Rhodopirellula baltica SH 1: one gene and its partner. The main gene of each other region encodes a partner of the protein of the gene in region 2 in a complex. Links are inferred from orthologs where the notes say so. Each region holds a gene or a part of one and is shown on either strand. Other genes may lie near its edges. The genes, in order: RB_RS25700 and uvrB.

Evidence for each region.
Region 1: the proteins of uvrB (region 2) and RB_RS25700 are in contact, whole or in part, in a crystal structure (PDB 7EGT), measured with the Thermus thermophilus proteins. The link is inferred for Rhodopirellula baltica SH 1 from one-to-one orthologs. Residues at the interface, in WP_096411307.1 of Thermus thermophilus: Glu23, Leu25, Arg26, Asp27, Gly28, Glu29, Arg30, Phe31, Arg55, Glu326, Asp327, Phe328, Glu379, Ser382, Gln383, His398, Gly400, Arg401; in WP_096412145.1 of Thermus thermophilus: His654, Arg656, Phe657, Gln666, Asp668, Glu669, Lys680, Arg681, Leu682, Ser683, Lys685, Tyr686, Ala687.

The regions. Positions count from the first base shown.
Region 1 is NC_005027.1:6,653,200-6,656,566, forward strand. The notes cover bases 322-3,362. They hold RB_RS25700 (ATP-dependent helicase), read right to left. Parts: upstream 3,004-3,362; coding sequence 640-3,003; downstream 322-639. Other genes in these bases: RB_RS25695 (peroxiredoxin-like family protein), read right to left, coding at 322-455; RB_RS25705 (hypothetical protein), read right to left, coding at 3,123-3,362. In the rest of the region: more of RB_RS25695, read right to left, coding at 1-321; more of RB_RS25705, read right to left, coding at 3,363-3,367. UniProt on the Escherichia coli protein: A helicase with DNA-dependent ATPase activity. Unwinds DNA duplexes with 3'-5' polarity. Translocates on single-stranded DNA with 3'-5' polarity. Initiates unwinding more efficiently from a nicked substrate than double-stranded DNA.
Region 2 is NC_005027.1:4,486,766-4,489,995, forward strand. What follows is about bases 269-3,172. They hold uvrB (excinuclease ABC subunit UvrB), read right to left. Parts: upstream 2,832-3,172; coding sequence 705-2,831; downstream 269-704. Other genes in these bases: RB_RS17170 (DEAD/DEAH box helicase), read right to left, coding at 269-545; RB_RS17180 (thymidine kinase), read left to right, coding at 2,914-3,172. Also shown: more of RB_RS17170, read right to left, coding at 1-268; more of RB_RS17180, read left to right, coding at 3,173-3,230. UniProt on the Escherichia coli protein: The UvrABC repair system catalyzes the recognition and processing of DNA lesions. A damage recognition complex composed of 2 UvrA and 2 UvrB subunits scans DNA for abnormalities.

The DNA of each region.
Region 1 (3,367 bases), 2.2 Mb from region 2 along the record:
GCGACTTCGCTTTTGCGATCGTGCAAGACGAGCATTTCCAGGTCGTTGGCTTCCGCCGTTTCTTTGGCTTTCTCAGGCACTTCGGGGGTCAAGACGACGAGCTTTGCACCAGCGCCTTCGATGGCCGAAAGTTGTTTCTGCATGGCTCGCAATTGCAGGTTGCAGTACGGGCACCATCCGCCGCGATACCACATCAGAATGACGGGGCCTTCGGACCAAACGTCGCTGAGTGTGACTTCGTTTTGGTCCCACCCTTTCAGTGTCGCGTCAATTGCTTCGTCACCGACTTTCTTGGCCGATTCTTCGATGCCAGTCGCACGCACTTGCTCGACGCCACGTTGAAAAGTTTGCAGCACTTCGGCCGGATATCGTTTGGACGAATTGTCGGCTGTCTCTTTGAGTTGGGCTGATAAGCTGGAGGTCGATGATTCGTCGGCGGATGCAAATGGGGACATGGCAAATGCAGGCAGAAACGCCGCGCAGAAAAGGAGAGAAAGCCTCATGGATTCACAACGCTTGGTCTTGAGTGAAGAGAAGGTGTCAACTGAGGCATGATGTCCGCTGCCACGGTCAATCCGCCAATTCAAACTCGGACGCCCCGCCCACGCCGCCGCGATTGATTGGCGTCAAAGCCACGAATCAGCGTTCCACCAATTCGATTTTCGCGAATGCCAATCGGAAGGTTTCCTCGGTTTCTTCAAACTGAATCTTGGCGGTCCGCTTGGGGCCTTTGCCTGTTAGAGCGACGATGGTCCCTTCGCCATACTCGCTGTGGCGGACCGTGCTTCCTTCGCGGTAGGCACCCAGTGGAGTCACGCCGGATTGCAGCAGATCACTCGCCGTCTTGAGTTCGGCTTGGATGGAAACCCTGGGCTTCTTTTTCTTCGGCGGCGGCACATCATCGTGGTACACATCCGGAATCGCGGATTGGTCCGTCATCGGAAGAATTCGTGGTCCATCAGCGACGTCCGTTTGGCCAGCCGGACCGGTGTCGGTGACCGCAGCGGGTTCTTGGACCAGGTCCCATGAGTCCGGGTACTCGTCGTCATAGGCATCGTCAAAGAAGTTGCGACTGCCTTTGACTTCGACGACTTGCATCTCATCACGAGGCAGTTCGCCCAAGAACATGCTGGGGATCGCAGGTTGGTTTTCGCCACGGAAGCTTCGCAGTTTTGCGTAACTGATCTGCAACCACTGTTCGGCTCGTGTGACTCCCACGAACAGTAAGCGACGTTCCTCTTCGAGTTGTGTTTCGTCTTCTTTGCTGCGGCGGTGAGGCAGCAGGTTGTCTTCCACCGCGATGATGAAGACGCGAGGGAATTCCAAACCTTTCGCCGCGTGCAACGTCATCAAGGTCACGCGGTTGTTGGAATCCTCGAACGCGTCGGTGTCCGAGACCAACGCGACCTGTTCGAGGAACGCTTCCAAGGATCCGTCTTCCGGATGCATTTGATCGAATTCAACGGCCGCGGAAATGAACTCGTCGACGTTGGCGATCGGATTGTTGTCTTGTTGTTCCGGGGTGGTTCGTTCGAGGTAGGCAACGAATTTGATTTCTTCGATCAAGAACCGGAGCAGATCCTCCAGCGTCGCGGTCGCTTTGATGCACAAACGATCGTACAGACGAATGAAGGACGTCACCAACGTTTTGGCGCGTTTGGAAAGCGTGTCAATCTCGTCAACACGTCGGGCGGCTTCCAGCATTGGAATTCGATGATCGTCGGCAAAGCGTTGGATTCGCTCCAGCGTCTTGGCGCCGATGCCTCTCGTGGGCGTGTTGATCACACGTTGGAACGCGACATCGTGACGAGGGTTGTTGATCAGGTGCAGATAGGCCAGCAGATCCTTGATCTCTTTCCGTTGATAGAACTCCAGACCGTTGACGATTTGATACGGGATGCCGCGATTCCGCAGGGCATGTTCGATCGACCGAGTCAGTGCGTTCATCCGGCACATGATCGCAAAGTCGCGAGGTTCGGCGTTGCCGGCGATCATTTGGTTGGCGATCTCATCGGCAATGCCGTCGGCTTCTTTGTAACCGTCCTCGTACTGTCGCAGCGTGACTGCTTCGCCGGTCGGGTTGTCGGTGAACAGGTTCTTTTGTTTGCGACGTCGATTGTGCCGAATCAGTTGATCGGCGACGCGAAGGATTTCGGGTGTGCTGCGATAGTTTTGTTCCAGCCGAACCGTTTTGACCGCCGGGTAATCCTTTTCGAAATCTAAAATGTTGTTGAGGTCGGCGCCTCGCCATCCGTAGACCGATTGGTCGGGGTCACCCGTCACGGCGAGGTTGGGGTGGTCGACCGAGAGCGCGCGGACAATGGCGTACTGAGCCAAGTTCGTGTCTTGGTACTCGTCAACCATGATGTACTTGAGTTTCTCATCGAGGTTCGATCGCACCTCGGGGTTCTCCCGCAGCAACCGAGCGAAGTGGAAAAGCAAGTCATCGAAGTCAACCGCGTTGGCGGTCAGCAGTTGCTGTTGATAGACCGGGTAAACCTTTGCCGCGACGGTGTCACCGGCGCGACCCGTTTGCTGGGCCATGATCTCGGGAGTGATCAGCCGGTTCTTGGCATTGGAAATCGCCGATGCGATTTGCTCGGGCGATGTGTGGCTTGTTGAAACGCCCGCCGCTGTGATCGCGCGTTTCATCGCGGATTTGGAATCGGACGAATCGTAAATCGAGTAGTTCTCGGCCAGTCCGACCATTGGTGCGTAACGCCGAAGTTGCTGCGCACAGAAACGGTGAAACGTTCCCATCCAAACCGGTTGGTTGGGGGCGAGCAAATTGACTCGCGACCGCATTTCATCGGCGGCTTTATTGGTGAACGTCAGAGCCGCGATTTGCCACGGGCGAATCCCGCTTTGCAGCATGTACGCGATGCGGTGGGTGACGACGCGTGTCTTACCGCTACCGGGGCCGGCGATAATCAGCAGAGGTCCGTCGATGTGCTGGACCGCTTCGGCTTGTGCGGCGGTCAGATCTTTTGTGATGGCATCCATGACGCAAGATTAGCGTTCCCAGGGAAACTGGGCAACGCAAACAGGGGACCGACCCGATGGCCGATCCCCTGTGTGAGATTTTCAGAGAGTGATTGTTTGGCGATTGACCGCCGAACGGATCACCACATGTATTCAAAACCTGCTGCGAAACCGTTCAGTGTCAGCGACGTTTCCGAGGTGCTTGGTGCTGAGACACCGGCCCCGTTGGTTGCGAAGTCGTCGATGAAGCTGTTGTCCAGCGGAGCGGCGTAGACGTCATCGATTGTCAGCAGGTGATACGAACCACGCAGCGACAACGAGTGCGAGAATCGGTAGATACCGGTTGCTTGGAAATCCAAGATGAAGGCACCGTCTTGTCCGCCCG
Region 2 (3,230 bases):
ATCACATTTTCGAAACACAATTTGACGCGGTCGGTGCGATATGGCGTCGCGGACAATCCCAGCGTCCATCGTGGTTGAATTTGCCCGTGCAAGTTGGCCATGCTGGTCGCTGCATCGTGTTGTGCCTCATCGATCACCAACAAATCCACGTCCGGCGGGTCCTTGTCAAACATGCTGATCAATTGCATGTCGAGACCAAACTTACGGCGAATGTTTTCGGCTTGAGCCTGGGCCAACAGATTCCTCCGCATCGCGACCCAACCAACTCGGATACCGAACGTTCGCTGCATGATCGCGGCGATGGCCAGCCCCATCACCGTCTTACCGCTTCCGGTGGGACTTTCAATCAGAACGCTGGATGGGCGTGAAACGCCCTGCCCTGCCCCGTCGATCGCGGAACAAAACTCGTGTTCGCCACACCCAAACGCATTGAGAGTTCGCCGGATGATACGGTGTTGATACGGGCGAGGCTGAATCGCGAAACCGTCCAAATCCAACTCGGATGATGGTTCGGATGGGATCGCTGGTAAGATCGCAGTGGACATCGTGTTCCCTTTCTGCAGGTGTCAAAGTTGAACACCTGTAGTGATAGGGAAAGCGGTGACACGTTCGGTCACCGAGCGAATGCTACGCCCAAACTTCTATTCGCAGAAGCGAACGGGCACTGATCGGACTTGAGGTGAATCCGCCGACGCAGCGAGCAATCAGCCGCGTTTTGGCCTTGGAATTTTGGTGCCTTTGCTGGCTCCCTTTTTCTTCGCACCGCGGCGACCGCGTCCTCGACCGCCCGATTTGCCCGCCGATTTCTCGTCGACAATCTCCACCTCAGAAAGTGGTTTGCCTATGTGCTCCTTCAGTTGCAGCACACGGTCTCGCAGCCGAGCGGCACGCTCGAACTCGAGATCTTCCGCCGCGGCCAACATCTCTTGCTCGAGTTTGTCGACGTACTCGATCGTGATGTAAATCGCTTCGCCGCTGTCCTGAGCCTTGCGAGTCGACTCTTTGTGGTTGGCAGCCTCGGTGTCGATGCCTTTCCGGATCGACTTGCGAACCGTCTTGGGCACGATTCCGTGCTTGGCGTTGTATTCCATTTGGATCACGCGACGACGTTCGGTTTCGTCGATCGCCATCTGCATGGAATCGGTCACCTTGTCGGCGTACAGAATCACGCGTGAGTTCGCGTTCCGAGCCGCACGACCGATCGTTTGGATCAAACTCGTCTCACTCCGCAAAAACCCTTCTTTGTCAGCATCCAAGATTGCAACCAAAGAAACCTCGGGAAGGTCCAAACCTTCTCGAAGCAGGTTCACACCGACCAAACAATCGAACTGGCCGGCCCGGAGTTCCTGCAACAAATCCACTCGTTCAAAAGCATTCAGTTCGCTGTGCAGCCATCGGCACTTGACACCTTGTTCTTGGAAATAGGTCGCTAAATCTTCTGCCAAACGTTTGGTGAGCGCCGTGACCAGCACACGTTCGTCTCGCTCGGCGCGGATCCGGACCTGTTCCAACAAATGCGTCACTTGTCCGCGAGCCGAAACGATTTCGACTTCCGGATCGAGCAATCCCGTAGGCCGAATGATTTGCTCCACCACTTCGCCGCCGGTGCGTTCCAATTCGTAGTCGCTGGGCGTTGCACTGACAAAGCAAATTTGTCCGGTCCGTTCTTCCCATTCATCAAACTTCAATGGCCGATTATCCAGTGCGCATGGAAGCCGAAAACCATGTTCGACCAATGTGATTTTTCGGCTTCGGTCACCCGCGTACATCGCGCGGACTTGAGGCACGGTCACGTGCGACTCGTCGACAAACGTGATGAAGTCTTTCGGAAAGAAGTCGTAGAGCGTGTCCGGGGTCGCGCCAGGTTCCTTGCCCGATAGTGGGCGAGAATAGTTTTCGATGCCAGGACAATGTCCGACTTCGGCCAACATTTCCAAGTCGAACTTGGTCCGTGCCGACAAACGCTGAGCTTCCAGCAACTTGCCTTGTGACTGGAAGATCTCCAGTTGCTGCGTCAGTTCTTCGCGAAGCAGTCGAATCGCGCGTTGAATGCGGTCCTCTGGCATCACGAAGTGCTTGCATGGATAGATGTAGAGATGCTCGACCGTTTTAATCGTCTCGCCGGAGGTTGGTTTGATCAGCGAGATCTTCTCGATCTCATCGCCCCACATTTCAATCCGATAAGCGAACTCTTCGTAGCTGGGCCAAAGCTCGATCGAATCCCCTCGGACACGAAATTTGCCCCGTTCGAACTGGATGTCGTTGCGTTGATATTGAAGGTCGACAAACTTCAACAGCAAGTGATCTCGGCGGGTCTGTTCGCCTTGATGAAGATCGACGACCAATTGCCGGTAATCATCCGGGGATCCCAAGCCGTAGATGCTGCTGACCGAGGCCACGATGACGACATCACGACGGCTGACCAAAGAACTGGTCGTTGCCAATCGCAGCCGATCGATTTCCTCGTTAATGGAGGAATCTTTCTCGATGTAAACATCTCGCTGCGGGATGTAGGCCTCGGGTTGGTAGTAATCGTAATAGCTGACGAAGTAGTGGACGGCGTTGTTAGGAAAGAACTCTTTGAATTCCCCGTACAACTGAGCGGCCAATGTTTTGTTGTGGCTGAGAATCAACGCGGGTCGCTGGACCGACGCAATCACGTTGGCCATCGTGTACGTTTTCCCCGTCCCGGTGGCTCCCAGCAACGTTTGAGCGGTCTTGCCGCTTTGGATGCCTTCGATCAATTTGGCGATCGCGGCCGGTTGGTCCCCCGATGGCGGGAACGGTTGATGCAAATCAAAAGCGGCCGGCGCAAGTTTGGTGATGCTCATGCGAGCACTTTAGCAAACTGTCGAATCATCCGGCAAAGACCCAACGTCTTCGATTCTCGCCCCTGAATTTCAACGCACTGCCATGGCGAAGCTGTATTTCTACTATTCCACGATGAATGCCGGTAAATCCACGGTATTGCTGCAGTCCAGCTACAACTATCGCGAACGTGGGATGAACACGTTGATTTTGTCTCCTGAGATCGACACCCGGTTCGGCAGTGGCAAAGTCGCCTCGCGAATTGGGATTGAATCGGAGTCCGTTTCATTCAACACGTCCGACAATCTGCTGAACCTGGTTCGCAACGAGACACGCATTAATCCGCTCCACTGCGTGCTGGTTGACGAGGCTCAGTTTTTGACCCGAACCCAAGTCCGACAGCTCAGCGATGTTTGCGACGA